DNA from 4 places in the Nocardioides daphniae genome. Region 1 is predicted to be linked to each of the others. Evidence: predicted binding sites of a transcription regulator. Region 1 holds the regulator's gene; each other region holds the start of a gene.
The links. The regulator LexA, encoded in region 1, represses DNA repair genes until DNA is damaged. The targets are predictions, from matches to a motif close to TCGAACANNTGTTCGA.
Positions count from the first base shown of each region.

Region 1 (7,040 bases):
GCTACCTCGTCCCGAGCCTGCTCAACCACGACCGCGTGGTCGTCGCCACCGCGACGCTGGCGCTCCAGCACCAGCTCGTCGAGCGCGACATCCCGCGGCTCGTGGAGGCGGTCGGCGACCGGCTCGACACCTCGTACGCCGTGCTGAAGGGCCGCTCCAACTACGCCTGCCTGCACCGCATCCGCGAGGGCGTCCCGGACGACCAGGGTGTGCTCGTCGACGTCCCCGAGGGCTCGATGGGTGCCGAGGTCCTGGCGTTGCGTGGCTGGGCCGAGATGGAGGCCGAGACCGGCGGCACGGGGGAGCGTGACAACGCCCCTCGGCACACCGAGAGGGTCTGGCGCCAGGTCAGCGTCAACCACCGCGAGTGCCTGGGCGCCGCGCGCTGCGCCTTCGCCCAGGAGTGCTTCGCCGAGCGGGCCAAGGAGAAGGCGGCCAGCTCCCACCTGATCGTCACCAACCACTCGCTCCTCGCCATCGACGCGATCGAGGGCGTGCCGATGATCCCCGACTACGACGTCGTGGTGATCGACGAGGCGCACGAGCTGGTCAGCCGCGTCACCCAGGCAGCCACCGACGAGCTCACCGTGGGTGACGTGCAGCGGGCCGCGAAGCGCTCCCAGAAGCACATCGCCGACAAGGGCGCGGCCTCCACCGCCGCCGACGACCTGGCCGACGCCGCGGACGCCCTGGCCGATGCGCTCGCCGCCACCTCGCCGGGCCGGATCGAGACCGCCGGCGAGCAGCTCTCCGACGCGCTGGTCCTCGTCCGCGACGCCGCACGGTCCCTGGTCTCCGCCTTCGGCAAGGACGAGGGCGACGCCGACGCCGGGCGTACGCAGGCCAAGGGGTTGGCGCAGGAGGTCTTCGCCACCGCGGAGCGGATGGCGGCCTTCAAGGAGTCGGACGTGCTCTGGCTCAACGAGGCCCGCGAGCGGATCCCGGCCCGGCTGGCCGTGGCGCCGCTGCAGGTGTGGGCCCAGATGCGTGAGCGCCTGCTCACCGAGAAGACGGTCGTCTTCGCCTCCGCCACCCTGATGCTCGGCGGCGACTTCAACGCGGTCGCCGGCAGCCTCGGGCTCAAGCCGTCGGAGCGCGTCGACACGGGCGCCGGCGAGGTGAGCGCCGACGACGCGCTGCCGTGGCGGGCGCTCGACGTGGGCTCACCCTTCGACTACTCGCGCCAGGGCATCCTGTACGTCGCCCGGCACCTGCCGGACCCCGGTCGCGACGGCCTCGGCAAGGCGCAGATCGACGAGATCGTCGAGCTGATCGACGCCGCCCAGGGGCGCACGCTGGGGCTCTTCTCGTCCCGACGGGCGGCGGACGCGGCGGCGGAGGCCGTCCGTGAGCGGCTCCCGCACCTCACCACCCTGGCGCAGGGCGACGCCCAGCTGCCGGAGCTGGCGAAGCAGTTCGTCGAGGACCCGCACACCAACCTCTTCGGCACGCTCACGCTCTGGCAGGGCCTGGACGTGCCCGGCGACACCTGCCAGCTGGTGCTGATCGACCGGATCCCGTTCCCGCGGCCCGACGACCCGCTGATGTCTGCCCGTTCGCGGGCCGCCGACAAGGCCGGCGGCAACGGCTTCATGCAGGTCTCGGCGACCCACGCGGCCCTGCTGCTGGCCCAGGGGGTCGGTCGCCTGATCCGCACCACCGAGGACAAGGGCGTGGTGGCGATCCTCGACCCGCGGCTGGCGACCAAGCGCTACGGCGGGTTCCTCAAGGCGAGCCTGCCGCCGATGTGGTCGACGACAGACCCGTCCGTGGTGCGCCAGGCCCTCGGCCGCATCGCGGCCGCGGGCTGACGCGGCGTACGGGAGCCCGGGATCAGAGGCTGCGCAGGACCGCGGTGACCTTGCCCAGGATGGTGGCGTGGGTGCCGTCGATGGGCTCGTACGCGTCGTTGTGCGGCAGCAGCCAGACCTGGCCGCCCTTGCGCTGGAAGGTCTTCACCGTGGCTTCTCCGTCGATCATCGCGGCGACGATGTCGCCGTTGACGGCGTCGGGCTGCTGGCGGATCACGACGTAGTCGCCGTTGCAGATGGCCGCGTCGACCATCGAGTCGCCGGAGACCTCGAGCAGGAAGAGCGTGCCGTCGCCGACGAGCTGCTTGGGGAGCGGGAAGACGTCCTCGACCCGCTGCTCGGCCAGGATCGGGCCACCGGCCGCGATACGACCCACGACCGGCACGTACGCCGCTGCGGGCGCCGCGTTGCCCACGTCCGTGGGGTCGAAGTCGGAGTCGTCCGCGCTGGAGACGGCTCGGGAGGCCGCCATCGACTCGGGCAGGAAGACCTGCAGCGCGCGCGGCCGGTTGGGGTCACGCTTGAGGAAGCCCTTCTCCTCGAGCGTCTTGAGCTGGTGGGCGACGCTGCTTGAGCTGGTGAGACCGACCGCAGTGCCGATCTCACGCATGCTCGGCGGGTAGCCCCGGGTCTCCAGCGCCTCCTGGATCGTGGTCAGCACCAGCTGCTGGCGCGCGGTGAGCCCGGTCGCGTCAGGAGGTCCGTCGGGCAGGGAGACGACCTTGCCGGTGTCGCCGCTGGACTTGGGCATGTGGATCCTCCTGGGTGGTGCGGACTGACGTGGGGTTCACGCTAGTCCGATCCCGACCCCAGTTCAAACATGTGTTCGAACGGCGTGTCACGTGCGGTTCAGCGGCGCGGGTCCCAGACCCACGCCACGCAGGTGAACTGCGTGCGGAAGCCCAGCTCGACGTAGGTCGGGTAGGCCCGGGAGTTGGTGATGAGGGTCGCCGACTGGGCCCCGATGGAGGCGGCGCGGTTCATCATGGTGGCGCCCAGGGCGCGGCCGATGCCCCGCCCGCGCGCGGCCGGCGTGGTGCTGACGTTCGCCAGCATCACGCTGGTGCCGCGTACGTGCATGGTGCTGGCTCCCAGGACCTCGCCGGTGCGGAGGCTGCGGGCGATGAAGAACTGGTTGTCGGCCGGGTCGAGGGTGTCGAGCACGCCCAGCGTGACCTCCTGCTGGGCGGCCGGGTGGCCGAGCGCCTCGAGGATGGCGCGACTGGCCGGCTCGACGCCGTCGGGCCAAGCGACGTCGATGAAGACGTCGTCCGGCGTGCCCGGGTCGACGGGCGCGCCCAGGGCGGTGTGCATCGCGGGGTACTCCCGGGCGAGCAGCCCCAGCTGGGCCAGCGTGGCCTCGAGGGCCGGCGTCGTCGTCGAGGGGGTGGTGATCCACTGGAACGGCAGGCCGCGGCGGAGGAACGGTTCGATCAGGGCGGGTGCCCGGGTGGCGACGGCCTCCGGGGCGATGTGGGCGTTGACGACCACGTTGAGCAGGGCGAGCGGCGCCGTGGACCAGTAGACGGTCGCGTCCGGCTCGTCCGCGGTCGACAGCGACGGGGAGCGCGCGATGGCGGCCTGGAGCGCCGCGAAGTCGGCCTCGATCGTGTCGGAGGCCGTGGTCAGGAGGTCTCGCATGCGGCAGACGCTAGGGCTGCGCCGCGACGGCTGCATGCCCCATACGGGTGACGTCCGCACAGGCTTTCGCCACAGATGCCGAGAATCGGGTAGCTGAGGGGCACGTGGAGAGCGTTCGAACTTTTGTTCGACCAGATGCTTGATTCGTTCGAACATCTGCTCTAACGTCGCACATGTGTTCGATCGAACGTCTGATCGAATTCGTCGGCAGGTCAAGGTGCTCGATCCAAAACTGTCGGCGGGTCCGCATAGACATCAGTTCGACAGCAACGCACCTGCACGACCACCACTTCCCCAGGAGGTCTCCATGACCCATCGCCACCGCCTCGACCGTCACCGCCGCCGCTCCCCGCGGCCAGGTCCGTCTGACTCGTCGTGGTCGCGTCGTCGTCGTGCTCGCTGCGCTCCTCCTGGCCCTCGTCGTGGGCGTGGCTCTGGCGGCGTCTCGTCCGCCAGCGAGGAGGCCGGCGCTCCGCAGGCGACCGAGGTCGTCGTGGTCAACGAGGGCGACACCCTGTGGGGCATCGCTGCCGGGGTCGCCGAGGAGGGCGAGGTCCGCGCGATGGTCTCGGAGATCCGCGAGCTGAACAACCTCGACTCCTCCGTCGTCACCCTGGGCCAGGAGATCCACGTCCCGGTCGCCGACTGACGTACGAGGTCAGCGGGCGGCGCGACGTCCGCCGGTAGGCCGCGGAGGCTCTGATCCATCGCCCTGGGGAGGGCGGGTCGCGCCGAGCGCCGACCCGAGGCGCGCAAAGAGCATCAGGCCGACGAAGAGGCAGGTTGCGGCCCCCGCGCCCGCGAGGATGAGCAGGAGCCAGGCGCCGGCGTTGCCGGCCCGGGCGCTCGACCCGAAGTCGATGGCCGCGTAGACGAGGTAGCCCCAAGCGATGACGCAGAGCGTGATCCCACCGGCGTACGCGAGTGCTGCGGTGTTCAGGGTCCGCGGCGGGGGAGCTGCTCGTCTCGAACCTGCACGCTTCCCCTGGGCCACGGCGCCATTCTGTCAGGAGAGTGGCCGCGGCGTGCCTTCTTCGGCGCCCGGAGAGGGTCGCGTCACGCGGCCGGAACTCCTTCGGTGGCGACGCCTTTTCGGTCGTCGTCGGGCCTGTGACCTGCGCAGATGGCGGTCGATCTTTCTGTCGTCCCGCGATGTGGCTGGAGTTCGCGCGATCCGCTTGCCAAGTATTGGGGAGGGCGCGTACGGTTACCACAACATCTAGTAGTTACACGGTTGTGGTTTTCCACATCTAGTCCACAGAAGTGGACATTGGATGCACAGCCCGCAGCACGATCATCCACAGTTGGACCGGCTTCATCCACAGGGAGAAGGAACGCCATGCACTGCCCGCACTGCCGGCACACCGACACCCGGGTCCTCGACTCGCGCGTGTCCGAGGACGGCGGTCAGATCCGTCGTCGTCGTGCCTGCACGGAGTGCGGCAAGCGGTTCAGCACGGTCGAGCTCATGCAGCTGACGGTGCTCAAGCGCTCCGGCGCCAGCGAGCCCTTCAACCGTGACAAGGCGGTCCAGGGTGTGCGCAAGGCGTGCAAGGGCCGCCCCGTGACCGAGGACCAGCTGGCCTGCCTGGGTCAGGAGGTGGAGATCGCCCTGCGCGCCACCGGTTCCGCCGAGATCCAGGCCCACGAGGTGGGCCTGGCGATCCTGGCCCCCCTTCGCGACCTCGACGAGGTCGCCTACCTCCGGTTCGCCTCCGTCTACCGCGCCTTCGAGAGCGCGGCCGACTTCGAGGCAGAGATCGACGTCATGCGTGCCGAGCGCAACGCCGCCGCGATCCCGACCGGTTGACCACAGACCGCCCGGTACGCAGTGGGGAAGCTGCGTGCCGGGCCCCAGACGCACGAACAGACAACGTTGTCAGCACGAGGAACTGAGGAGATTCCATGGCCGCGAGACGGTGACCAAGGGTGGACTGAAGATGCAGCGCGTCTTCAGCACCGAGGGGACCCACCCGTACGACGAGATCACCTGGGAGCGGCGCGACGTCGTCCAGACCAACTGGAAGACCGGTGAGACGGTCTTCGAGCAGCGCGGTGTGGAGTACCCCGACTTCTGGAGCGTGAACGCCTCCACGATCGTCACCACCAAGTACTTCCGCGGCGCCGTCGGCACCGACGCGCGTGAGTGGAGCCTCAAGCAGCTCATCGACCGGGTCGTGAAGACCTACACCGCGGCCGGCATCGAGCACGGCTACTTCGCGGCCGGTGACGCCAAGGTCTTCGAGGAGGAGCTGACCTGGCTGCTCGTCAACCAGTACTTCTCGTTCAACTCGCCGGTCTGGTTCAACGTCGGCACCTCCTCGCCGCAGCAGGTCTCCGCCTGCTTCATCCTCAGCGTCGACGACTCGATGGACTCCATCCTCAACTGGTACAAGGAGGAGGGCTTCATCTTCAAGGGCGGCTCCGGCGCCGGCCTCAACCTCTCGCGCATCCGTTCCTCGAAGGAGCTCCTCTCCTCCGGTGGCACCGCCTCGGGCCCCGTCTCCTTCATGCGCGGCGCCGACGCCTCCGCCGGCACCATCAAGTCGGGCGGCGCCACGCGTCGTGCCGCCAAGATGGTCGTGCTCGACGTCGACCACCCCGACATCGAGGAGTTCGTCGAGACCAAGGCGCGCGAGGAGGACAGATCCGCGCGCTGCGTGACGCCGGCTTCGACATGGACCTCGGCGGCAAGGACATCACCTCGGTCCAGTACCAGAACGCCAACAACTCGGTGCGCGTCACCGACACGAGTTCATGCGTGCGGTCGAGGAGGGCAAGGAGTTCGGGCTGCGTGCCCGCGACACCGGCGAGGTCATCGAGACCGTGGACGCCCGCTCGCTCTTCCGCACGATCTCCAAGGCGGCCTGGGAGTGCGCCGACCCCGGCCTGCAGTACGACGACACGATCAACGACTGGCACACCAACCCCGAGACCGTCGCATCACCGCGTCCAACCCGTGCTCGGAGTACATGTCGCTCGACAACTCTGCCTGCAACCTGGCCTCGCTCAACCTGCTCAAGTTCCTGAAGGACGACGACACCTTCGACGCGAGCTCTTCGCCAAGGCCGTCGAGTTCATCATCACCGCGATGGACATCTCGGTCGCCTTCGGTGACTTCCCGACCGAGTCGATCGAGAAGAACACCCGCGACTACCGCCAGCTGGGCATCGGCTACGCCAACCTCGGCGCCCTGCTCATGGCGATGGGCCTGGGCTACGACTCCGAGGGTGGCCGCTCGATGGCTGCCGCCATCACCTCGCTGATGACGGGCACGTCCTACAAGCGCTCCGCCGAGCTGGCCAAGGTCGTCGGTCCGTACGCCGGCTACGCCCGCAACGCCGAGGCGCACAAGCGCGTCATGCGCAAGCACCAGGCCGCCAACGACCAGGTGCGGGTGCTGCACACCGAGGACGCCCGCGTCCTCAAGATGGCGACCCAGGCGTGGGCCGACGTCATCAAGCTGGGCGAGAGCAACGGCTTCCGCAACGCGCAGGCCTCCGTGCTCGCGCCGACCGGCACCATCGGCTTCATGATGGACTGCGACACCACCGGCATCGAGCCGACTTCTCGCTGGTGAAGTTCAAG
Region 1 covers NZ_CP038462.1:2,939,369-2,946,408, reverse strand. The annotation lists gene E2C04_RS14470 (ATP-dependent DNA helicase) at 1-1,811, shown strand, start outside; gene lexA (transcriptional repressor LexA) at 1,834-2,562, opposite strand; gene E2C04_RS14460 (GNAT family N-acetyltransferase) at 2,661-3,452, opposite strand; gene E2C04_RS14455 (LysM peptidoglycan-binding domain-containing protein) at 3,760-4,101, shown strand; gene E2C04_RS14450 (hypothetical protein) at 4,111-4,446, opposite strand; gene nrdR (transcriptional regulator NrdR) at 4,792-5,262, shown strand; partial or broken gene E2C04_RS21095 (vitamin B12-dependent ribonucleotide reductase) at 5,393-7,040, shown strand, end outside.

Region 2 (7,040 bases), 1.2 Mb from region 1:
GTGGCCTACGACGACGCCGGCGAGCGGATCTGGGACAACCCCGACGCCCGGCGGCTGGGCGACCTGGCCGGGATCCAGACCGACGGCACGATCGAGCCGGTCGTCCACTACTACGCCCCCGACCGGGTCACCCCGGTCCCGCCCGAGGAGTTCGTGCTCGCCCGGGCGCACCGTGGAGAGGAGTTCGACGCGCAGCTCGCGTGGTTCGGCCCGCCCGAGGACCAGGTCGCCTACCTGCTCTCCTCGCGCCAGATCCACCGCACCCAGCACGACCGCTTCGGCTACGTGATCGTCGGGATCCCCGTCACCGACGTCCTGGACTCCGTGCGTGCCCGCGAGGAGTTCCTGACCACGGTGTCGCACGAGCTGCGTACGCCGTTGACGTCGATCATCGGCTACCACGAGCTCATCGAGGACGAGATCGACCCGGCCGACGTCACCGTGCTCAAGATGCTGCGCGTCGCCCAGCGCAACGCCCACGTCCTGCTGAGCCGGGTGGGGCAGCTGCTGCAGGCCTCCGGCTCCAGCGAGGCCGTCGAGCTCAAGACCCGCACCGTCGACCTCGTCGACCTGATGGAGGCGGCGCTCACCCCGCTGCGCACCGCCGCCGAGACCGCTGGGCTCGACCTGGAGGTCGACGTGCAGCCGGGGATCAAGGCGACGCTCGACCCCGACTGCTTCACGCAGGTCGTCGACAACCTCGTGGGCAACGCGGTGAAGTACACCCCCGCCCCCGGCACCGTGACCGTACGCCTGCACCAGCGCGCCGACATGGTCGTGCTGGAGGTCGTCGACACCGGTCCCGGGCTCAGCGCCAACGAGCAGAGCCACGTCTTCGAGCGCTTCTACCGCACGGCGAGCGCCACCGACCAGGCCGTGCAGGGCATCGGCGTCGGCCTCTCGGTGGTCAAGGCGATCGTCGAGGCGCACGGCGGGCAGATCGACCTCGCCAGCAGTCCCGGCACCGGCACCCGCTTCGAGGTGACGATGCCCGTCGAGGGCCCTGACACGGAGCCCGACGCGGAGCCGGACGCAGGCTGAGCACGGACGGCCCCGCCCGCCGAGGAGGCAGGAGGGGCCGTCGTACGCCGTGGCGCGCGGGCGCCGCGGGTCAGGTCACTTGCTGGCGATGAGCGCCTGCTCGAGGTCGGCGATCAGGTCGTCGACGTTCTCGATGCCGATGGAGAGGCGTACGAGGTCCTCCGGCACGCCGGCCGCCTCGAGCTCCGCGGGGGTCAGCTGCGAGTGCGTGGTGGTGGCGTTGTGCACGGCCAGCGACTTCGCGTCACCGATGTTGACCAGGTGGCTGAAGAGGTTGAGCGCCTCGATGAACTTCTTGCCGCCCTCGCGGCCCGACTTGAGGCCGAAGGAGAGCAGGCCGCCGTAGCCCTTGCCGGTCGAGATGCGGTCGTAGACCTCCTTGTCGGCGCTGGACTCCAGGCCCGGGTAGGAGACCCAGGCGACCAGGTCGTGGGCCTCGAGCCACTGGGCGACGGCCAGCGCGTTGGAGGAGTGGCGCTCCATGCGCAGGTGCAGGGTCTCCAGGCCCTGGAGGAAGAGCCACGAGTTGTGCGGGGTGATCGCGGCGCCGGTGTTGCGCAGCAGCACGGTGCGGGCGCGGATGATGAAGGCGAGGTTGCCGACGGCCTCGGTCCACACGACGCCGTGGTAGGCCTGGTCGGGCCCGGTGAGGCCGGGGAAGCGCTCGGCGTGCGCAGCCCAGTCGAAGTTGCCGGAGTCGACGATGATGCCGCCGATGGAGGTGCCGTGGCCGCCGATGTACTTGGTGGCGGAGTGGACCACGACGTCGACGCCGTGCTCGAAGGGGCGCACCAGGTAGGGGGTCGAGGCGGTCGCGTCGACGATGAAGGGCAGGCCCTGCGCGTGCGCAGCCTCCGACCAGGCGTCGAGGTCGGCGACGTTGATCTTCGGGTTGCCGACGGTCTCGCCGAAGACCAGCTTGGTCTTCTCGTCGACGTGCTTGGCCAGCTCCTCCGGCTTGGTCGGGTCGACGAAGCGGACCTCGATGCCGAACTGCGGCAGCGTGTGGGCGAAGAGGGCGTAGGTGCCGCCGTACAAGGTGGAGAGCGCCACGATGTTGTCGCCGGCGTAGGTCAGGTTGAGCACCGAGTAGGTGATCGCCGCGGAGCCCGAGGCGACGGCCAGCGCACCGACACCGCCCTCGAGCTGGTTGACGCGGTCCTCGAAGACCGACTGGGTCGGGTTCATGATGCGCGTGTAGATGTTGCCGGGCTCGGCGAGCGCGAAGAGGTTCGCGGCGTGCTCGGTGTCGTTGAAGACGTACGACGTGGTCTGGTAGATCGGGACCGCGCGGCTGTTGGTGGCCGGGTCGGCGACCTCCTGGCCGGCGTGGACGGCGAGGGTCTCGGGACGGTAGTTCATGCGGACTCCTGGGCTGCGAGGTGACGATCAGCGTCACGTCTGAAAGACAACTAGGAGACTAGACTTCAACGCGGTCATTCGTCCCGAAGTGCGGGCAGTCAGTCCGGCACGCGAGACAGTCTCGATGCCGGTGACGACGACGCCCGGCGAATCCCCGATTTGGGAGATGGTCATTCGAACCGGTGTTCGAATAGTGTCGTGGCAGGTCCTCGCCCATGACACCGGGTCACCGCTTCGGCGGTGGCATCCGGAGACGGCGGGGCCAGTTGCGAGGGTGACGTGATCGTCCGGCAGGTCCGGGCCTCCAGGAGCAACGACCAGCAGGCGCCGCGAGCGTGGCGCACCGTCGTTGTGGAGTGGAGGTGGAGTCCGTGCATCCGGTGAGCGCTGTCGCGGCGTCGATCAGCTCGTCGTTGAAGTCGGTGGCCGACGTCAACCCGACCTTCATGAGCACCGACGAGAAGGCCAGCGCGCTGCTGACCCTGCTGGAGGTGGAGTCGCGCGCGGCCGAGCTGCGGCTGCGGGTCATGGCCGCGGCCGGCGACGTGGCCCAGGGCGAGGGCTTCCGCTCGATCGAGACCTGGCTGGCGCACCACGGGCACGTACGCCGTGGCGACGCCGCCGCCGACCTGCGACTGGCCGAGGCGCTCGACCGCGACCTGCCGGCGCTGGCGGGCGCGCTGCGTGAGGGCCGCACCAACCTGCCGCAGGCACGGGTGATCGCGCACGCGATGGCAGAGCTTCCCGACGGCATCGAGCAGGCCGTCGTCGCGCAGGCCGAGGCCGAGCTGGTGCGACTCTCGCAGGAGCACGACCCGAGGGACCTGGTCGCGCTCGGCCGTCGCATCCTCGAGCTGGTCGACCCGGACCGCTTCGAGCAGGCAGAGCGCCGGCGCCTCGAGCAGGCAGAGCGGTACGCCGTCGAGCGTCAGCGCCTGCGGCTGCGCGCCGTCGGCGACGGTACGACGCGGCTCTCCGCCCTGCTCCCCGACGCGGTGGCGGCACGCCTGGCGACCTACCTGCACGCGTTCACCAACCCGCGGCTCACCGACAGCGAGGACCGCACGTCGGGCCGCCGGGCCGTGAGCCACCCGCGGCGGCTGGCAGAAGCCTTCGGGCAGCTGCTCGAGACGCTGGACCCCAGGCGGCTGCCGATCCATGGCGGCGACGCCACGAACCTGACGGTGACGATCTCGTTCGAGGCGCTGCGTACGGGGCTCGGGGTGGCGACGCTCGGCAGCGGCGTACCCGGCGACGGGTACGACACGATCACCGCCGCCCAGGCACGTCGGCTGGCCTGCAACGCCCGGATCATCCCGGCCGTGCTGGGCACCGACTCCGAGGTCCTCGACCTGGGCCGGGCCTCACGCCTCTTCTCGAAGGCCCAACGTCGCGCACTCCTGCTGCGCGACACGACCTGCCGCGCCGAGGGATGCGACATCCCCGGGACGTGGGCCGAGGCGCACCACCTGGTGCCGTGGGGCGAGGGCGGCGCGTCCGACCTCGACAACGCCGCCCTCCTCTGCTCCCACCATCACCACCTCGCGCACGATCCCGGCTACGACATGAGTCGGATGGCCAACGGCGACCTGCGCTTCCACCGGAGGAGGTAGGCCGATAGAAGGACGATGCATGCACAGGACCCCGCCCCGCTCGAGGCGGGACGGGGTCCTGGATGGAGCTGGCGGGTGGGTCAGACCGCGATCGCGACCTCGGCCACGGAGCCCACCTGGGCGTGGACCTTGCGGTCGACCGGCTCGGCCTTTGGGGCGAGGGCGCGGAGCGTCCAGACGCCCTCACCGGCGAAGAACCGGAAGTGGCCGGTGGCCGAGAGGGGGACCTCAGCGGTGAACTCGCCGGTCTTGTCGAGCAGGCGCACGTAGCCGGTGGCCACGGGCTCGCCGTCACGGGTGACCTGGCCCTGGATCACGGCCTCCTTGGCGACGTTGACGCCGTCGAGCGACAGGCCGCCCTCAACCGCGCCGCACATCAGGCGACACCCGGCTCGTCGCCGAGAACGACCGGAACGCCGACGAGGGAGCCGTACTCGGTCCACGAGCCGTCGTAGTTCTTGACGTTCTTGAAGCCCAGCAGCTCCTGCAGCACGAACCAGGTCAGCGACGAGCGCTCACCGATGCGGCACAGGGCGATGGTGTCCTTGGAGTCGTCGATGCCGACCTCGTCGTAGAGCTTGCGCAGCTCGTCGTCGGACTTGAAGGTGCCGTCGTCGTTGGCGTTCTTGCTCCACGGCACGTTGAGCGAGGTCGGGATGTGACCGGCGCGCTGCGCCTGCTCCTGCGGGAGGTGGGCCGGAGCCATCAGGCGGCCGGCGAACTCGTCGGGGCTGCGCACGTCGATCAGGTTCTGCACACCGATCGCGGCGACGGCGTCGTCACGGAAGGCGCGGATCGAGCGGTCCTGCTCCTGGGCGACGTACGAGGTCGCGGGACGGGTCGGGACGTCCTTGGTCAGCTCGCGGGCGTCGAGCTCCCACTTCTTGCGGCCACCGTCCATGAGCTTGACGTTCTTGTGGCCGTAGAGCTTGAAGTACCAGTAGGCGTAGGCAGCGAACCAGTTGTTGTTGCCGCCGTAGAGGATCACGGTGTCGTCGTTGCTGACGCCGCGCTCGGAGAGGAGCTTCTCGAAGCCCTCCTTGTTGACGAAGTCGCGACGGACCTGGTCCTGCAGGTCCTTCGTCCAGTCCAGCTTGATGGCGGTCGGGATGTGGCCCTTGTCGTAGGCGGCGGTGTCCTCGTCGACCTCGATCAGGACGATGCCGTCGGCGCCGAGGTTGTCCTCGACCCACTGGACGGAAACGAGGGAGTCTTCGCGGCTCATGGCTGGTGCTTCTCTCTTTCGGGATGGGTGGTGCGGTGACCAGGGATGGTGTGCGTGGGTGCTGCGGTGGAGCGTGCGCTCAGGCCGTGCGGGGCGACGCGGCCCGGCGCAGCAGGAGGTACATCTCGCAACCCAGGCAGAAGCCGAAGGCTGCGTTGAGCAGGGCGGCCACCAAGGCGAAGCCGGTGGCGACGAGGCCGACCAGGTCGGCCCCCAGGAGGAAGCCGGCCAGGCCGACGAGGGCGAACCCGAGGCCCACGGTCTGGGCGAAGCGCGGCGGAGCCGGGTCCTCCCACTCCGTCGGGGCGCCCAGGCGGGGGCGTACGACGGTGCGGAAGAGCCAGGCGTACGGCGTGCGGTTGACGCCGAGCAGTGCGCCGCTCGCGAAGAGTGCCGCCTGGACGGCGAGCAGGGCGACCGCGAACGTGCTGGGCGCGGTCGCGAGGACGACTCCGAGGACGACGGTGGTGATGACGGCGCCGAACTGGGGGCCACGGGGATCGACCCGGGGCACAGTGGTGTCGTGAGAGCTCATTGGTCCTGTTCCTGGTGAAGGGATTCCTGCAGGGCGCGACAGCAGTCACACCGGCGGAGGGCCGACACCCGGAACCTTAGTCGAGTTAATTGATCGACAAAAGGGGTGGCGTCAGCCTCAGGACATTCGACAGAGGGACGAGCGCACGCGGCAGTGATCCACTGCGCGTCGCTTCGTCAACCAGGTCGAGCTCATGGGGACGAGACTAGGGAACGGGATCGGACCGAGCGAATCGAGGTCTCAGATCGTGGACAAGCGGCCCAAAATGCGAGATTCGCGCCTCAGTCGAGGAGCGCGAGGGCGCTCAGCACCTGTTGCTTCGTCGGGGCTCCGGCCGCTCGCGTGACCTCACGACCGGCTGCGTCGAGCACCAGGGTCGTGGGCGTCCGCATGACGTTGACACGGCGTACGAGGTCGAGGTGCGACTCGGCGTCCACCTCGACGTGCGCGACGCCCGGGACCACGGCCGCGACCTCCTCGAGAGTGCGGCGGGTCACCCGGCACGGCGCGCAGAAGGCGCTGGAGAACTGGAGCAGCGTCCCCTTCTCCCCCAGCCGGTCGGCGTAGGGGGTGCCGGCGACCACGGAGTCGGCGGCCGTGCCCGGGCTCGGCGCGTCGGCGGTCGCCCCGGAGGTCGCGTCGACGGTCGCGTCGGCGGAGCCGGCGACATCGACCTGCTGGACCCCACGCACCTGGTGCGTCCCCCGGAACCGGCCGTCGGTGGCCGCGCGCCACAGGCCAAAGACGACCGCGAGCACAACGCTCGCAAGGAGGACCCACTGTCCCGTCGTCAACGCACTCTCCTCGAGTCGAATGCATTCCTCCGGACGCAAACTGAAGGACCGGATTCACTTTGTTGCAGGAAATTTTTCGTTCTTCCACGCCCTGCGCAGGAGGGTCCTACCCTCGAAGAGTAAAGACGAATCCCTGATCGCCCGTCGGCCGCTTCGGCGAGGCCCTGAGGATATCGCCTCAGAAATGGGCGGGGGTTCACCAGACGCTGCGCCGTGCGCAGCGTCCATCACCCAACCCCTCGAAGGAAGTCCCATGCAGAAGTCCCGCAAGGTCATGGCCGCGCTGGCCACCCCCGTCGCCGTCCTCGCGGCCGGCGCGCTGGTCTACCAGGCCTCGTACGCGGCGTTCACCGGCCAGACCCGCAACTCCGGCAACAACTGGGCGACGGGCTCCATCAAGCTGACCGACGACGACAACGGAACCTCTCGCTTCCAGGTCACGGCCATGAAGCCCGGTGACAGCGGAGCTG
Region 2 covers NZ_CP038462.1:548,330-555,369, reverse strand. The annotation lists gene E2C04_RS02685 (sensor histidine kinase) at 1-1,041, shown strand, start outside; gene E2C04_RS02680 (O-acetylhomoserine aminocarboxypropyltransferase/cysteine synthase family protein) at 1,117-2,403, opposite strand; gene E2C04_RS02675 (HNH endonuclease signature motif containing protein) at 2,775-4,016, shown strand; gene E2C04_RS02670 (DUF1416 domain-containing protein) at 4,097-4,393, opposite strand; gene E2C04_RS02665 (sulfurtransferase) at 4,393-5,241, opposite strand; gene E2C04_RS02660 (DUF4395 domain-containing protein) at 5,321-5,776, opposite strand; gene E2C04_RS02655 (thioredoxin family protein) at 6,058-6,570, opposite strand; gene E2C04_RS02650 (hypothetical protein) at 6,824-7,040, shown strand, end outside.
Region 2: E2C04_RS02675 (HNH endonuclease signature motif containing protein) is a predicted target of LexA. The motif match lies at 2,578-2,593, and genes of this name have one in related genera.

Region 3 (7,040 bases), 1.7 Mb from region 1:
CACCGCCCTGGCGATCGTCGGCGTACGCCTGCTCCACCAGGTCTCGCCGTTGACGGTGTGGCTGCTCGTGGCGGTCGTTCCACTGGCGGTCTCGCTCTACTTCCGCTGACAGACTTCCGCTGACCACGGAACCGGGTCTGGCCACCCGGTCGGCGCCTTTCGAGGGTCGCTGGCCGGGTGGCACACTCGGCGGATGAGCATCCCCGCCCGTACGCCCGGACGGCTCTCCGAGTTCGTCGCGGGCCTGCCCAAGGCCGAGCTGCACGTCCACCACGTCGGGTCTGCGTCGCAGCGGATCGTCCAGGAGTTGGCCGAGCGCCACCCCGGCACGGTGCCCAGCGACCCCGACGAGCTGCGCAAGTTCTACGAGTTCCGCGACTTCGCCCACTTCATCGAGGTCTACCTGGCCGTCGTCGACCTGCTGAAGGAGCCGGAGGACATCCGGTTGCTGACCTACGAGGTCGCACGTGACCTGGCGCGCCAGAAGGTGCGCTACGCCGAGCTGACCTGCACGCCCTACACGTCGGTGCTGCCGCACGAGGCGCGGCGAGGAATGCCGATCGAGGCCTACACCGACGCGATCGAGGAGGCTCGGGTCGCCGCCGAGCGCGACTTCGGCGTCGTCCTGCGGTGGATCTACGACATCCCGGGGGAGTCGGGCGTCCCAGCGGCCGACGAGACGCTCCTCTTCGCGCTCGAGTACCCGCCGTCGGCCCTGGTCGGCTTCGGCCTCGGCGGTCCGGAGATCGGCGTCCCGAGGCCGCAGTTCCAGCGTCACTTCGACGCCGCCCGGGCCGCCGGGCTCCGCTCCGTGCCGCACGCGGGGGAGACCACTGGCCCGGAGACGGTCTGGGACGCGATCCGGCTGCTGGGGGCGGAGCGGATTGGCCACGGCACCACGGCTGCCCAGGACCCGGTGCTGCTGGAGTACCTGGCTGAGCACCGGATCCCGCTCGAGGTCTGCCCGACCTCCAACGTGGCGACCCGAGCCGTCGACTCGCTGGACGCCCACCCGTTGCGCACCTTCCGCGACGCCGGCGTCGTGGTCTCCATCAACTCCGACGACCCGCCGATGTTCGACACCGACCTCAACACCGAGTACGAGGTGGCGGCCGACATGTTGGACCTCGACGAGCGGGGAGTCGCCGACCTCGCTGTCGCGGCGGTGGACGCGTCCTTCGCCACGGAGCACCTGAAGAGTGAGCTGCGTGCCGAGATCGACGCCTGGACCTCGGCCTTCCTCGCCGAGCGGGCAGACTGACGCCCATGGCTGGCTTCTTTGACTCGACCGATTCCGCTGCGCCCCTGATCCCGACGATGCGTGACCGCATGCTCGCCGGGCAGCCCTACGTCGCTGACAGCACGGTGCAGGAGCTGACCGACCGAGGCCAGCGGGCGGCCGTGGCGTACAACGCGGCGAGCCCGACGGACGCCGAGGCCAGGCGCGCCCTCCTGGAGGAGCTCTTCGGCCAGGTGGGGGAGGACGTCGAGGTGCGCAGCCCCGTGCACGTCGACCTCGGCACCCGCATCTCCCTCGGCGACCGCACCTTCGTGAACTTCGGGCTGGTCGCGCTTGACGTCGCCGAGATCCGGATCGGCGCCGACGTCCAGATCGGTCCGAACGTCCAGCTGCTCACCCCGCTGCACCCGCTCGACGCCGAGCAGCGCCGCCAGAAGTGGGAGGGCGGCGCGCCGATCACCATCGGCGACAACGTCTGGCTCGGTGGCGGCGTCATCGTCTGCCCGGGCGTCACGATCGGTGCGGACACCGTGGTCGGCGCGGGCTCGGTGGTCGCCAAGGACCTGCCTGCGGGCGTACTCGCCGTGGGCAACCCGGCGAAGGTGATCCGCCACCTCTGAGCCGACTCGTCTGCTGCGCCTCCGCGGCGCCCTGTTGAGCATCTCTCTACCTCCGCCGGTGGAATCTCAGGTCGCCGTTGGCGAGTGTGGCGAGGTCGTAGGCCGCGTCGTGGGCGCGGTGGTGATGCCGGCTGCACAGCAAGGCAGCGTTGTCGAGGTCGGTGGCGCCGCCGTGGGACCAGGGGACGAGGTGGTGGGCCTCGGACCAGGTGCCGGGGATCGTGCAGCCTTCGGCGCGGCAGGTGCCGTCGCGCAGGGCCAGGGCGCGGCGTTGGGCCTTGGTGAAGAGCCGGGCGGCGCGGCCGACGTCGAGGACTTCGCCGTCGGTGCCGAGGACGGCGGGGATGATCTGGGCGGTGCAGGCCAGGCGTCGGGCCTGGGCGGCGGTGATGGTGTCGAACCCGTCGCCGGGGGTGGTGTTGTCGATGGTGGCCACCCCGAGCTCCTGCTTCAACGTCTCGAAGGGGAGGGTGACCATGACGTGGGTGGCGTCGCCGCCGTGGATTGGGAGGCGCGTGGGGTCGAGGGTCTCGAGGAGCTGGGTGAACGCCTCGGCCATCTTGCGGGGCTGGGTGATCCGCTGACCGAATGCAGTTGGCTTGTCAGCGTCGGCGTCGTCGACGGTGCTGCGCACCGCGCCGTCGGCCAGTCGCGGGTTGCTGAACGCGTGAAGGTAGGTCCCGAGCCGGGCCGCGGTGGCGTCGGGCACGACTGCGGTGATCCGGGTGGTGCCGTCGCCCAGGGCGCGGATCCGTAGGCGCTGCCGCTCGCTGGCCCGTCTCTCGGCATCGGCCAGCCGGCGGGCTTCTTCCTCCTCGAACCGGTCGGGGTCGACGAGCTCGAGGATCCGGCGGCCGAGCTTGGCCAGGTCGCTGGGGTCGTGGTCGGCGGCGAGCTCGACGAGCTTGGTCTCGGCGGCCTCGATCACGTCCAACCCGACCCGGGCCGGGAGCTCCTCGACCGCGGCCGCGATCACCCGGGCCTGGGCGATGCTCACCCGTCCCTCGCGCACGCCCGCCGCCAACGTCGGCCGCTCCCGGTCCAACGCCTCGGCCAGCCGCAGGTCGGCGGCGGCGTCGCCGCGGCGTACGTGCCCGTGGTGGGCCAGCCAGGTCGCGATCGACCGGAATCCCTCACCTTCGGCGGCGTCGCCCGCGGCGGCCATCACCCGTAGCCGCAGCTCGGCAGTGCGCGACTCGACCTCCAGCAGCGACAGCAGCGCACCGGCCTTCTCATCGGCGCTCATGAACGTCGGGTTCACGTCGCACACCGACTTCAGCGACGCACTGATCGCCTCCGCGACCGCGTTCACCGGATGCACGGCACACCTCCTGGGACGACGACGCCATGCACGGCATGGCTCTGGACGGTCGTCGCTCCTGGAGGCCCGGAACCCGAGCTATCACGTCACCCTCGCAACTGGCCCCACCGTCTCCGCCGACTCGATGGCCGCGGTGTCATGAGTGAGAACCTACGGCGACTCTATCGAACACCAGTTCGAGTATGAAGTGCCAAAATGGGGGATTCGGGTCAGGCCGTGCGCGGGGCGTACATGATCACCGCGACGCCGACCAGGCAGATCAGCGCGCCCGTCACGTCGTACCGGTCGGGCTTGAAGCCGTCGACGGCCATGCCCCACAGCAGGGAGCCTGCGACGAAGACCCCGCCGTACGCCGCCAGGATGCGCCCGAAGTGGGCGTCGGGCTGGAGGGTCGCGACGAAGCCGTAGATGCCGAGCGCGATGACGCCGGCGCCGATCCACAGCCAGCCGCGGTGCTCGCGCACGCCCTGCCACACCAGCCAGGCACCGCCGATCTCGGCGAGGGCGGCCAGGGCGAAGAGGGTCATCGAGCGCACGGTGTCCACGCGGAGATTGTCGCTGACGACTGCTTCGGTGGAGGATTCCAGTCACCAGGTGACTGAAATCCTCCACTCAAGGGCGCCCCCGGCAGGATTCGAACCTGCGACCAGCGGATTAGAAGGCCGCTGCTCTATCCAGCTGAGCTACGGAGGCAACGGGACGCAGCCGGTGCGAACGTCGGGAGCTCCCGCGCGTGCGCGCTGACCCGGCCTGGTGACCCGGGGCGGAGTCTAGCGACCTCGCTGCCGCGGCTGGCCCGTCTGGTCGGGAGAGCCTCATCGATTGACGCTGTCACTGACCAAGTTTCGTGACCTCATCGGATCAAGTCGTACGTGGCGGACAAGGGTCGACACCGCTCGGCACGCGGGACAAGATGAGGAGATGCCACTCTCGGGCCGTCCAAGGACCAGGGCGGCGATCCTCGCGGTCGTCGTCGCCTCCACCCTCGCGGCCTGCGGGGTGACCCGCGGCGACGACAGCCGCGACCTGCTGATGATCATCCCCAACAGCCCGGGGGGCGGCTACGACCTCACCGGGCGCGCAGCCGTCGCGGTGATGGACGCCGAGGAGATCACCGGCGGCGACATCACGGTCGACAACGTGGTGGGCGCCGGGGGAGCGGTGGCGATGACCTCGCTCATCGGGCGGGCCGGCGACGAGCACACGCTGATGACCGTCGGCCTGGGCGTGGTGGGCTCGACCTACTCCTTCGGCAGCGAGTTCGGGGTCACCGACGCCACCCCGATCGCCCAGCTGATGAGCGAGCCGGAGGGCATCCTGGTGCCGGCCGACTCGCCCTTCGAGGACCTCGACGACCTGGTCAAGGCGTGGAAGACCGACCCGGGGGAGATCGCGATCGGTGGCGGTTCCTCGCCGGGCGGCCCGGACCACCTCTTCCCGATGCAGCTGGCCGCCACCGTGGGCATCGACGCCAACGACGTCAACTACGTGGTCTACGACGGCGGCGGTCCGCTCACCAGCGCGTTGCTCGGCAAGAAGATCGAGGTCGGCTTCTCCGGCCTGGCCGAGTTCGAGGGCTCGATCCGCAGCGGCGACCTGCGGGTGCTCGGCGTCTCGGGGGAGGAGCGCTACCCGTCGGGCCAGCTCGCCGAGGTCCCGACGCTGACCGAGCAGGGCGTCGACCTCGTCTTCCTCAACTGGCGCGGCGTCCTGGCGCCGCCGGACATCAGCGAGGCCCGCACCGAGGCTTTGATCGCCTACTTCGAGGAGATGCACGCCAGCCCCGGCTGGAAGGAGGAGGTCGAGAAGAACGGCTGGACCGACGACTTCCGCACCGGCGACGACTTCGGCACCTTCCTCACCGAGCAGGACACCCGGGTGGCTGACACCCTCGACGAGCTGGGGCTGCTGTGAGCGCGACCGACCTGCCGGGCCCCGTCCCCGGCCACACCCCCGACACCGGGCCCGTCCGGTCCCACGACAGGGCGCAGTACCTGCTGGCGCTCGTCCTCGCCGTGGTCGGCGTCTACACGGTCCTCGACGCGCGCGGCCTCAACGTCGGCTTCGGCGACCCGATCGGGCCACGGGTCTTCCCGTACGTCATCGGCACGGGCCTGGTGCTGCTCGCCGTGCTGCTCGCGATCGCGACCTCCCGCGGTGACGTGCCGCAGGCCGAGGAGGGGGAGGACGTCGACCTGACCACCCCGCCGGACTGGCTCACCGTCGCCAAGCTGGTCGCCATCTGCGTGCTCAACCTGGTGCTGGTCAACGTGCTGGGCTGGGCGATCACCGGTGCCTTCCTCTTCGCCGGCGCCGCCTGGGCCCTCGGCAGCCGCACCCTCGTACGTGACATCGCGGTCGGCGTCGTGCTCTCGGTGGGCAGCTGGTACTTCTTCTACTCCGGGCTCGGCGTGCAGCTCACGCCCGGCATCCTCGACGGGATCCTGTGATGGAGACCCTCGACCTCCTGCTCGGCGGCTTCGCCGACGCCTTCACCTGGCAGAACCTCGCCTTCGCCGCCATCGGCGTGCTGCTGGGCACCTTCGTCGGCGTCCTGCCCGGCATCGGCCCGGCGATGGCCTTGGCCCTGCTGCTCCCGGTGACCTACGGCCTCGACGTCACCCAGGCGCTGATCATGTTCGCTGGCATCTACTACGGCGGCATGTACGGCGGCTCGACCACCTCGATCCTGCTCAACACCCCCGGCGAGAGCGCCTCGGTGATGACGGCGATCGAGGGCAACAAGATGGCCAAGCGCGGCCGCGCGGCGCAGGCGCTGGCGACCGCCGCGGTGGGCTCCTTCATCGCCGGCACCATCGGCACCCTGCTGGTCGCCTTCTTCATGCCGACCCTGGCCGAGCAGGCCGTGAAGATCGGCGCACCCACCTACTTCGCGATCATGCTGCTGTCGATGGTGCTGGTCAGCAGCGTGCTGGGCGCCTCGAAGCTGCGCGGCTTCATCGGGCTCTTCATCGGCCTCACCATCGGCCTGGTGGGGCTCGACCAGTCGACCGGCCAGGCGCGGCTCACCGGCGGGTCGCTCGAGCTGGCCGACGGCATCGACATCGTCGTGGTCGCCGTGGGCGTCTTCGCCATCGGCGAGGCGCTGTGGACTGCCGCCCACCTGCGGCGGCGACCACTCGACGTACTGCCGGTGGGCCGTCCGTTCCTGGGGCGCGAGGACTGGCAGCGGTCGTGGGCCCCGTGGCTGCGTGGCACGGCGCTGGGCTTCCCGTTCGGCGCGCTGCCCGCGGGCGGCGCGGAGACGCCGACCTTCCTGTCGTACATCACTGAGCGCAAGCTCGCCGGCCGCAAGGGGCGTGGCAACGAGTTCGGCCACGGAGCCATCGAGGGCGTCGCGGGCCCGGAGGCCGCCAACAACGCGAGCGCCGCCGGGATGTTCGTGCCGCTGCTCGCCCTCGGCCTGCCGGTGACGGCCACCGCGTCGATCCTGCTCGCGGCGATGCAGAAGTACGGGATCGTGGCCGGGCCGACCCTGATGACCGACCAGTCCGACCTGATCTGGACACTGCTGGCGAGCCTGCTGATCGGCAACACCCTGCTGCTGGTGATCAACCTGCCGCTCGCCCCGGTCTGGGCCAAGCTGCTCCGGGTGCCGCGGCCGCAGCTGTACGCCGGCATCCTCTTCTTCGCCTCGCTCGGTGCCTACAGCGTCAACCGCGACCCGTTCGACCTGGCTCTGCTGCTGGTCTTCGGGGCGCTGGGATTCGCGATCCGCCGGTTCGGGATCCCCGTGCTGCCGTTGATCCTCGGCGTCATCCTCGGGCCGCTGATGGAGGTGAAGCTGCGCGAGGCGCTCGACGTCTCCGGGGTGACATCAGCGGCCTCTTCAACGAGG
Region 3 covers NZ_CP038462.1:1,057,273-1,064,312, forward strand. The annotation lists gene E2C04_RS05240 (hypothetical protein) at 1-109, shown strand, start outside; gene E2C04_RS05245 (adenosine deaminase) at 194-1,261, shown strand; gene E2C04_RS05250 (sugar O-acetyltransferase) at 1,267-1,860, shown strand; gene E2C04_RS05255 (HNH endonuclease signature motif containing protein) at 1,907-3,181, opposite strand; gene E2C04_RS05260 (YnfA family protein) at 3,391-3,726, opposite strand; tRNA gene E2C04_RS05265 (tRNA-Arg) at 3,801-3,874, opposite strand; gene E2C04_RS05270 (Bug family tripartite tricarboxylate transporter substrate binding protein) at 4,103-5,095, shown strand; gene E2C04_RS05275 (tripartite tricarboxylate transporter TctB family protein) at 5,092-5,631, shown strand; gene E2C04_RS05280 (tripartite tricarboxylate transporter permease) at 5,631-7,040, shown strand, end outside.
Region 3: E2C04_RS05255 (HNH endonuclease signature motif containing protein) is a predicted target of LexA. The motif match lies at 3,346-3,361, and genes of this name have one in related genera.

Region 4 (7,040 bases), 690 kb from region 1:
GATCATCGTCTGGCCGTCCCACGAGAGGTCGGTGGTCGACTCCCCCTGGCCGGCGGCGGCATAGACGTACGCCGCGCAGCACCGCGCGCTGGCGGCCTCGACGAGGCGGCGGCGCTCCTCGGCGCGGGCGATGGTGATCGGGCTGCCCGACAGGTTGGCGAGCACGGTGGCGCCGGCCAGGGCCGCCTCCGCGCTGGGCGGGATCGGCACCCACATGTCCTCGCAGATCTCGACGTGCAGGCGCAGCGCGGGGAGATCGGTGGCGGCGAAGATCAGGTCGGGCCCGAAGGGCACCTCGACGCCGTTGAGGTGGATCCAGCTGCCGCGCTGGTCGTCGCCGGGGGCGAAGTGGCGACGCTCGTAGAACTCGCCGTAGGTGGGCACGTGCGACTTCGGCGCGACGCCGAGGACCTCACCGCGGTGGATCACGACGGCACAGTTGTAGAGGCGGCTGCGGTGGCGCAGCGGGGCGCCGACCACGACGACGGGCAGCAGGTCGACGGTCTCGGCGACCAGCCGTTCGAGCTGGACCTCGACGGTGTCCAGCAGGGTCTGCTGGAGGAAGAGGTCGTCGATCGCGTAGCCGGTGAGGGCCAGCTCGGGGAAGACGGCGACGCCGACGGCCTCGTCGTGGCAGGCACGGACCTGCTCGATGATGGTGGTGGTGTTGGCCTCGGGGTCCGCGACGCTCACCGGGACGGTGCAGGCGGCGGTCCGGACGAAGCCCTGGGCGTAGGCCGAGTAGAAGTCCACGTCGCGAGTGTAGGGGCGGACGGGGTGGGCGTGACCACCACCACAGCGCCCGGAGCGGGTCCCGCGACTAACGTGGTGCTCGTCCGTGGACTCCATCAGGGAGCCGCGAGATGCGTCAGGAGAGACCCATGTCCGAAGAGACCGCCCCCTACGGCTCGGGCGCCGCTGCGCCCTCCTCCGAGCCCTCCCCCGCCCCGGTGCGCAAGGTGCGTACGCACCACCTGCGCGAAATGAAGGAGCGGGGCGAGCCGATCACGATGCTCACCTCGTACGACATGTACACGGCGCAGATCTTCGACGAGGCGGGCATCGACCTGCTCCTCGCCTCTCGGTGACAGCGCCTCCAACAACGTCTTCGGCAACGAGACCTCGCTGCCGGTCACGGTCGACGAGCTGGTCCCGCTCACCCGGGCCGTCGCCCGGTCGACGCGGCGCGCCATGGTCGTGGGCGACCTGCCGTTCGGCTCCTACCAGGCCTCGCCGGAGCAGGGCTACCTGACGGCCGTGCGCTTCATGAAGGAGGGCGGCGCCCACTGCGTGAAGCTGGAGGGTGGCGCCGAGATGGCGCCGGTGATCCGCAAGTGCGTGGAGGGCGGCATCCCGGTCATCGCCCACATCGGCTTCACCCCGCAGTCCGAGCACACCCTGGGCGGCTACCGGGTCCAGGGCCGCGGCGACGCCGCCGAGCGCGTGCTCGCCGACGCCCGTGCGGTGCAGGAGGCGGGCGCGTTCGCGGTCGTCATGGAGATGGTGCAGGCCGACGTGGCCGCGAAGGTCTCCGCCGAGCTCGAGATCCCGACGATCGGCATCGGCGGCGGCAACGGCTGCGACGGGCAGGTCCTGGTGTGGACCGACGCCTTCGGCATCCGCACCGGCAGGATGCCGCGCTTCGTCAAGCAGTACGTCGACGTGCGTACGGTCCTGCTCGACGGCGCGAAGGCCTACCGCGACGACGTGAAGGCCCGGACCTTCCCCGGCCCGGAGCACTCCTTCTGAGGTGACGCCCCCGAGGACCGGGGGCCGCCCCGTCAGCCGCGTTCGTTGTCCTCGCTGCTGCGCGGGTCGTCCTCGTCGTCCTCGGGGTCGTTCCACGCCGGGTCGTTGTCCCATGCCTCGTTGCGCTCCTCGACCTTCTCGAGCGCCCGCGACGCGTCCGCCTGGCTGGCGTAGGGGCCGAGCCGGTCGGCGTTCTTGCACCCCTCCCGGGGCTCGACCGTCTTGTGCTTGAGGCAGTACCAGTACTCCGAGTCCGTGTCGCTCATGCTCGCGAAACTACACTCGAACCCGTGAGTCCTGTAGTAGCTGCCGCCATCTCGCCGCGCCTCCCCGTCCCCTCCTTCATCGCCCGCCCGGAGTACGTCGACAAGCCGGCGCCCAGCCCTTCAACGGCTCCGAGGTGAAGGACGCCGAGACGATCGAGAAGATGCGGATCGCCGGCCGCCTGGCCGCGCAGGCCCGTGAGCTGGTCGGCAGCCACGTCGCCCCCGGCGTCACCACCGACGAGCTCGACCGGATCGGCCACGAGTTCCTCTGCGACCACGGCGCCTACCCGTCGACGCTGGGCTACCGCGCCTTTCCGAAGTCGCTGTGCAGCAGCGTCAACGAGGTGATCTGCCACGGCATCCCCGACGCCCGGGTGATCGAGGACGGCGACATCGTCAACATCGACATCACCGCCTTCATCCACGGCGTGCACGGTGACACCAACGCGACCTTCCTCGCCGGCGACGTCGACGAGGAGTCGCGGCTGCTCGTCGAGCGTACGAAGGAGTCGCTGGACCGCGCGATCAAGGCGGTCAAGCCCGGCCGTCGGATCAGCGTGATCGGTCGCGTCATCGAGTCCTACGCGAAGCGCTTCGGCTACGGCGTGGTGCGTGAGTTCACCGGTCACGGCATCGGCACCTCGTTCCACTCCGGCCTGGTCATCCCGCACTACGACCAGGACCACTACGACGACCTGATCGAGGTCGGCATGACCTTCACGATCGAGCCGATGCTCAACCTGGGCACCCACGAGTGGACGATGTGGCCCGACAACTGGACCGTCGTCACCCGTGACCTCAAGCGCAGCGCCCAGTTCGAGCACACCCTCCTGGTGACCTCCGACGGCGCCGAGGTTCTGACCAACCCCTGACCTCCCCTGACCTGCCTGCATCCCTACCGCCGCCTGTGGAAGCGGTAGTCGCCCGAGGCCAGCCGCGTCATGTCGTACGCCGCGTCGTGGGCGCGGTGGTGGTGCCGCGAGCAGAGGAGCGCGGAGTTGTCGAGGTCGGTCGCGCCGCCGTGTGATCAGGGGACGAGGTGGTGGGCCTCGGACCAGGTGCCCGGGATGTCGCACCCCTCGGCACGGCAGGTCGTGTCCCGCAGCAGCAGAGCTCGTCGTTGCGCCCTGGTGAAGAGCCGGGAGGCGCGGCCGAGGTCGAGCACCTCGGAGTCCGTGCCCAGCACCGCCGGGATGATCCGCGCGTTGCACGCCAGCCGGCGCGCCTGCGCAGCCGTGATCGTGTCGAAGCCGTCGCCAGGGACGCCGTTGTCCAACGTCGCCACCCCGAGGCCGTCGCGCAGCGACTCCAGCGAGATCGTCACGGTCACGTTCGTGGCGTCACCGCCATGGATCGGGAGGCGCCGAGGGGCCAGGCACTCCACGAGCTGGCCGAGTGCCTCGGCCAGCCGTCGGGAGTGGTTGACCGGCGAGCCGAAGCCCGTTGCCGTGCTCGCACCGGGGCCCTCGTCCAGGGCGCCGCGCACTGCTCCGTCGGCCAATCGCGGAGTCGTGAAGGCGTGCAGGTAGGTCGCCAGCCGCGCTGCCACCGCGTCCGGGATCACTCCTGAGATCCGGGTCAGCCCGTCACCCGCAGCCCTCATACGCAGGCGCTGCCTCTCGCTGGCATGCCGCTCGGTGTCCTCGAGCCGGCGCCGTTCCTCGTCCTCGAACCGCTCAGGGTCCACGACCTCGAGAATCCGCCGGCCGAGCTTGGCCAGGTCGCCGGGGTCGTGGTCGACGGCGAGCTTGACGAGCTTGACCTCGGCGGCCTCGATCACCTCGCAGCCGACCCGGGCGGGGAGCTCCTCGACGGCGGCCGCGATCACGCGCGCCTGGGCGATGCTCACCCGTCCCTCACGCACTCCCGCCGCCAACGTCGGCCGCTCCCGGTCCAACGCCTCGGCCAGCCGCAGGTCAGCGGCGGCGTCGCCCCGGCGTACGCGACCGTGGTGCGCCAGCCACGCCGCGATCGACCGGAAGCCCTCCCCCTCGGCCACGTCACCCGCAGCGGCCATCACCCGCAACCGCAGCTCGGCGGTGCGCGACTCGACCTCCAGCAGCGACAGCAGTGCACTGGCCTTCTCGTCGGCGCTCATGAACGTCGGGTTCACGTCGCACACCGACTTCAGCGACGCACTCATCTCCTCGGCGACCGCGTTCACCGGATGCATGAGCCCACCTCCCTCGACAACGACGACGAGCGCCCTGCGCGTGGCACCCACTCATTCGTTGCTCCTGGAGGCCCGGACCTGCCGGACGATCACGTCACCCTCGCAACTGGCCCCACCGTCTCCGGCTGCCCCGAGAGGAACCCGGTGTCCTGGGAGAGGACCTGACGCTCACAATATTCGAACACCAGTTCGAATGCCATCCCCCAGATCGGGGAACCGGGTGCGTCGAACCGCCGTCAGAGCACGACGAGCACGATCATCAGCTGCGTGACCAGGAATCCGGTCACGAAGTTGAGCCAGAGGAAGCGCCGCCAGCCCGCGTTGGCCTGCTCGCACTCCTCGTCGGTGATCGCCAGGTAGGGCGCGACGTTGGCGACGTACGGCACCACCAGCGCTGCCGCCCACTGGCCCGGGCCGGGCATCATCAGCAGCGCGGTGCCGCCGGCCACGTAGCAGTAGAGCGCGAACCAGACGGTCGGTCGCGCGCCGAGCACGGTGCCCACCGAGGCGATGCCACCCTCACGGTCGGCGCGCACGTCCTGCACCGCGCCGAAGGCGTGCGAGCCCATCCCCCAGAGGAAGAAGCCGATCAGCGACATGAGCACCGGGCCCTCCCACGTCACGCTGGCGCCGCGGTCGGCGGCGAGCGCGAGGCCGAGGACGGCCGGGCTCACGAAGTGGGTGCTCGAGGTGAGCGAGTCGAGGAACGGCTGCTCCTTGAAGCGCAGTCGCGGGGCCGAGTAGGCAACGACCGCGAAGATGCTGACGGCGAGGACCAGCGCCGAGGTGGTCGACCCCATCGCCAGCAGCGCCACGACGAAGGGCAGCGGCGTCAGCACCGCGGCCCACAGCGTCGTACGGTGCACGGCCCGGTCGAGCACGACGCCCTCGACGCCGCCCTTGCGTGGGTTGCGCAGGTCGGACTCGTGGTCGAAGACGTCGTTCACGCCGTACATCACCAGGTTGTAGGGCACCAGGAAGAAGAGCGTGCCGACCCAGAACGCGGCGTCCAGTCCCCCACCGACGAGCAGGTAGGCGGCGCCGAACGGGAAGGCGGTGTTGACCCACGACAGAGGGCGTGACGAGGCGACGACCGTACGCAGTCGCGACAGCCCGGCAGACGTCTCGCCGTGACCCGTATCACCGCGGCCCAACCCCCCGTCGCCAGGCGCGAGCGGCAGCTCGACGACCGCGCTCACGAGGTCGCTCCTCGTCCGGCTCCGACGGTCTCCAGCTCGCGGCGCGCCACCAGGGGCGTGGCGACCATGCCGCCGACACGATCGCCACGCAGCCTCTTGAGCACCAGCTCGGCGCTGATCAGGCACATCGGCAGCCCGATCCCTGGCAGGGTGCTGGAGCCCGCGTAGAGCAGGCCCTCGACCTTCTTCGAGACGTTGGAGGCGCGGAAGAACGCACTCTGGGAGAGGCGGTGACCGGGGCCCAGCATGGTCCCGGACCAGGCGTTGAGGTCGCCGGCGAAGTCGCCGGGGCCGACGGTGCGGCGTACGACGATCCGTTCGGCCAGGTCGGGGATGCCCGCCCAGCTGGCGACCTGGGCGATGGCCGCGTCGGCGACCCTCTCCACCGCGGGGTCACCCTGGCCGTCGAGGCCGCCGCGACCGAGGTCGACGTCGGCAGGCACCGGCACGAGGACGAAGAGGTTCTCGGCGCCCTCGGGCGCCACGGAGGCGTCGGTGGCGCTGGGGCGGCAGACGTACGACGAGGCCGGGTCGGGGACGTACTTGCCGTGGCCCCTGCGGTCACCGAGCACGCCGTCGAAGTTGGTCTCCCAGTCCTCGGTGAAGAACATGGTGTGGTGCGCCAGCTCGGGCAGCTCGCCGGTGACGCCGAGGTAGACGAGCACGGCGCCGGGGCCGGGGTCGCGACGACGCCACCACGACTCGGGGTAGGTCTGCAGGTCGCTGGGCAGCAGCCGGGTCTCGAGGTGGTGCAGGTCGGCAGCACCGACGACGACGTCAGCCGCGACGCGCTGCTCCGCACCGTCCTGCCCGCGGTAGGCGACGCCGCAGACGGCGGCCTTGCGGCGGGACCAGGGCTTGGCACCGGGCAGCGCGACGGTGTCGATCGAGGTGACGGTCGCACCGGTGCGGATGGTGACGCCGAGCTCGGTGGCGAGCGACACGAGGGTGTCGACGAAGGCAGCGAAACCGCCCTGCGGGTAGAGCACGCCGTCGTCGAGGTCCATGCTGCTCATCAGGTGGTAGAGCGCGGGGATCCGCTCCGGCGAGCCGCCGAGGAAGACCGCGGGATAGCCCAGCACCTGCTGGAGGCGGCGGTCGGAGAAGCGCGAGTGCACGTGCGACTTGAGGCTGCGCAGCAGCAAGGGCAGGAGCTGTGGGGCGCGGCGGAGCACGTCGGCGTTGAGCACGTCGCCGACGCGCTCGAAGCTGGTGTAGAGGAAGTGGCGCAGGGCGACCTGGTAGGTCTCGCCGGCCTGGTCGAGGTAGGCGTCGAGCTGGGCGCCGGCGCCAGGCTCGAAGGACTCGAAGACCGCCTTGTTGTCCTCGCGCGCCACGCGCGTCTCGAGGGGGCGCTCCTCGCCCTCAAAGTAGACCCGGTAGCCGGGGTCGAGGACCTCGAGGTCGAGCTGCTCGGCGGCAGAGGTGCCGAGCAGGCGGTAGAAGTGGTCGAAGACCTCGGGCATCAGGTACCACGACGGCCCGGTGTCGAAGCGGAAGCCGTCCTTGGCCCATGACCCGGCGCGGCCGCCGAGCTCGTCGCGCTGCTCCAGCAGCTCGACCTCCCAGCCGTCGGCGGCGAGCAGGGCCGACGTCGCCAGTCCGGCGACTCCGCCGCCCACCACGACGACGCGGCGTCGGTCGGCGCTCACG
Region 4 covers NZ_CP038462.1:2,253,699-2,260,738, forward strand. The annotation lists gene E2C04_RS10995 (NAD(+) synthase) at 1-753, opposite strand, end outside; gene E2C04_RS20975 (3-methyl-2-oxobutanoate hydroxymethyltransferase) at 882-1,088, shown strand; gene panB (3-methyl-2-oxobutanoate hydroxymethyltransferase) at 1,126-1,749, shown strand; gene E2C04_RS11005 (hypothetical protein) at 1,782-2,015, opposite strand; partial or broken gene map (type I methionyl aminopeptidase) at 2,040-2,887, shown strand; gene E2C04_RS11015 (DUF222 domain-containing protein) at 3,043-4,188, opposite strand; gene E2C04_RS11020 (prenyltransferase) at 4,425-5,387, opposite strand; gene crtI (phytoene desaturase family protein) at 5,384-7,039, opposite strand; gene E2C04_RS17765 (phytoene/squalene synthase family protein) at 7,036-7,040, opposite strand, start outside.
Region 4: E2C04_RS11015 (DUF222 domain-containing protein) is a predicted target of LexA. The motif match lies at 4,366-4,381, and genes of this name have one in related genera.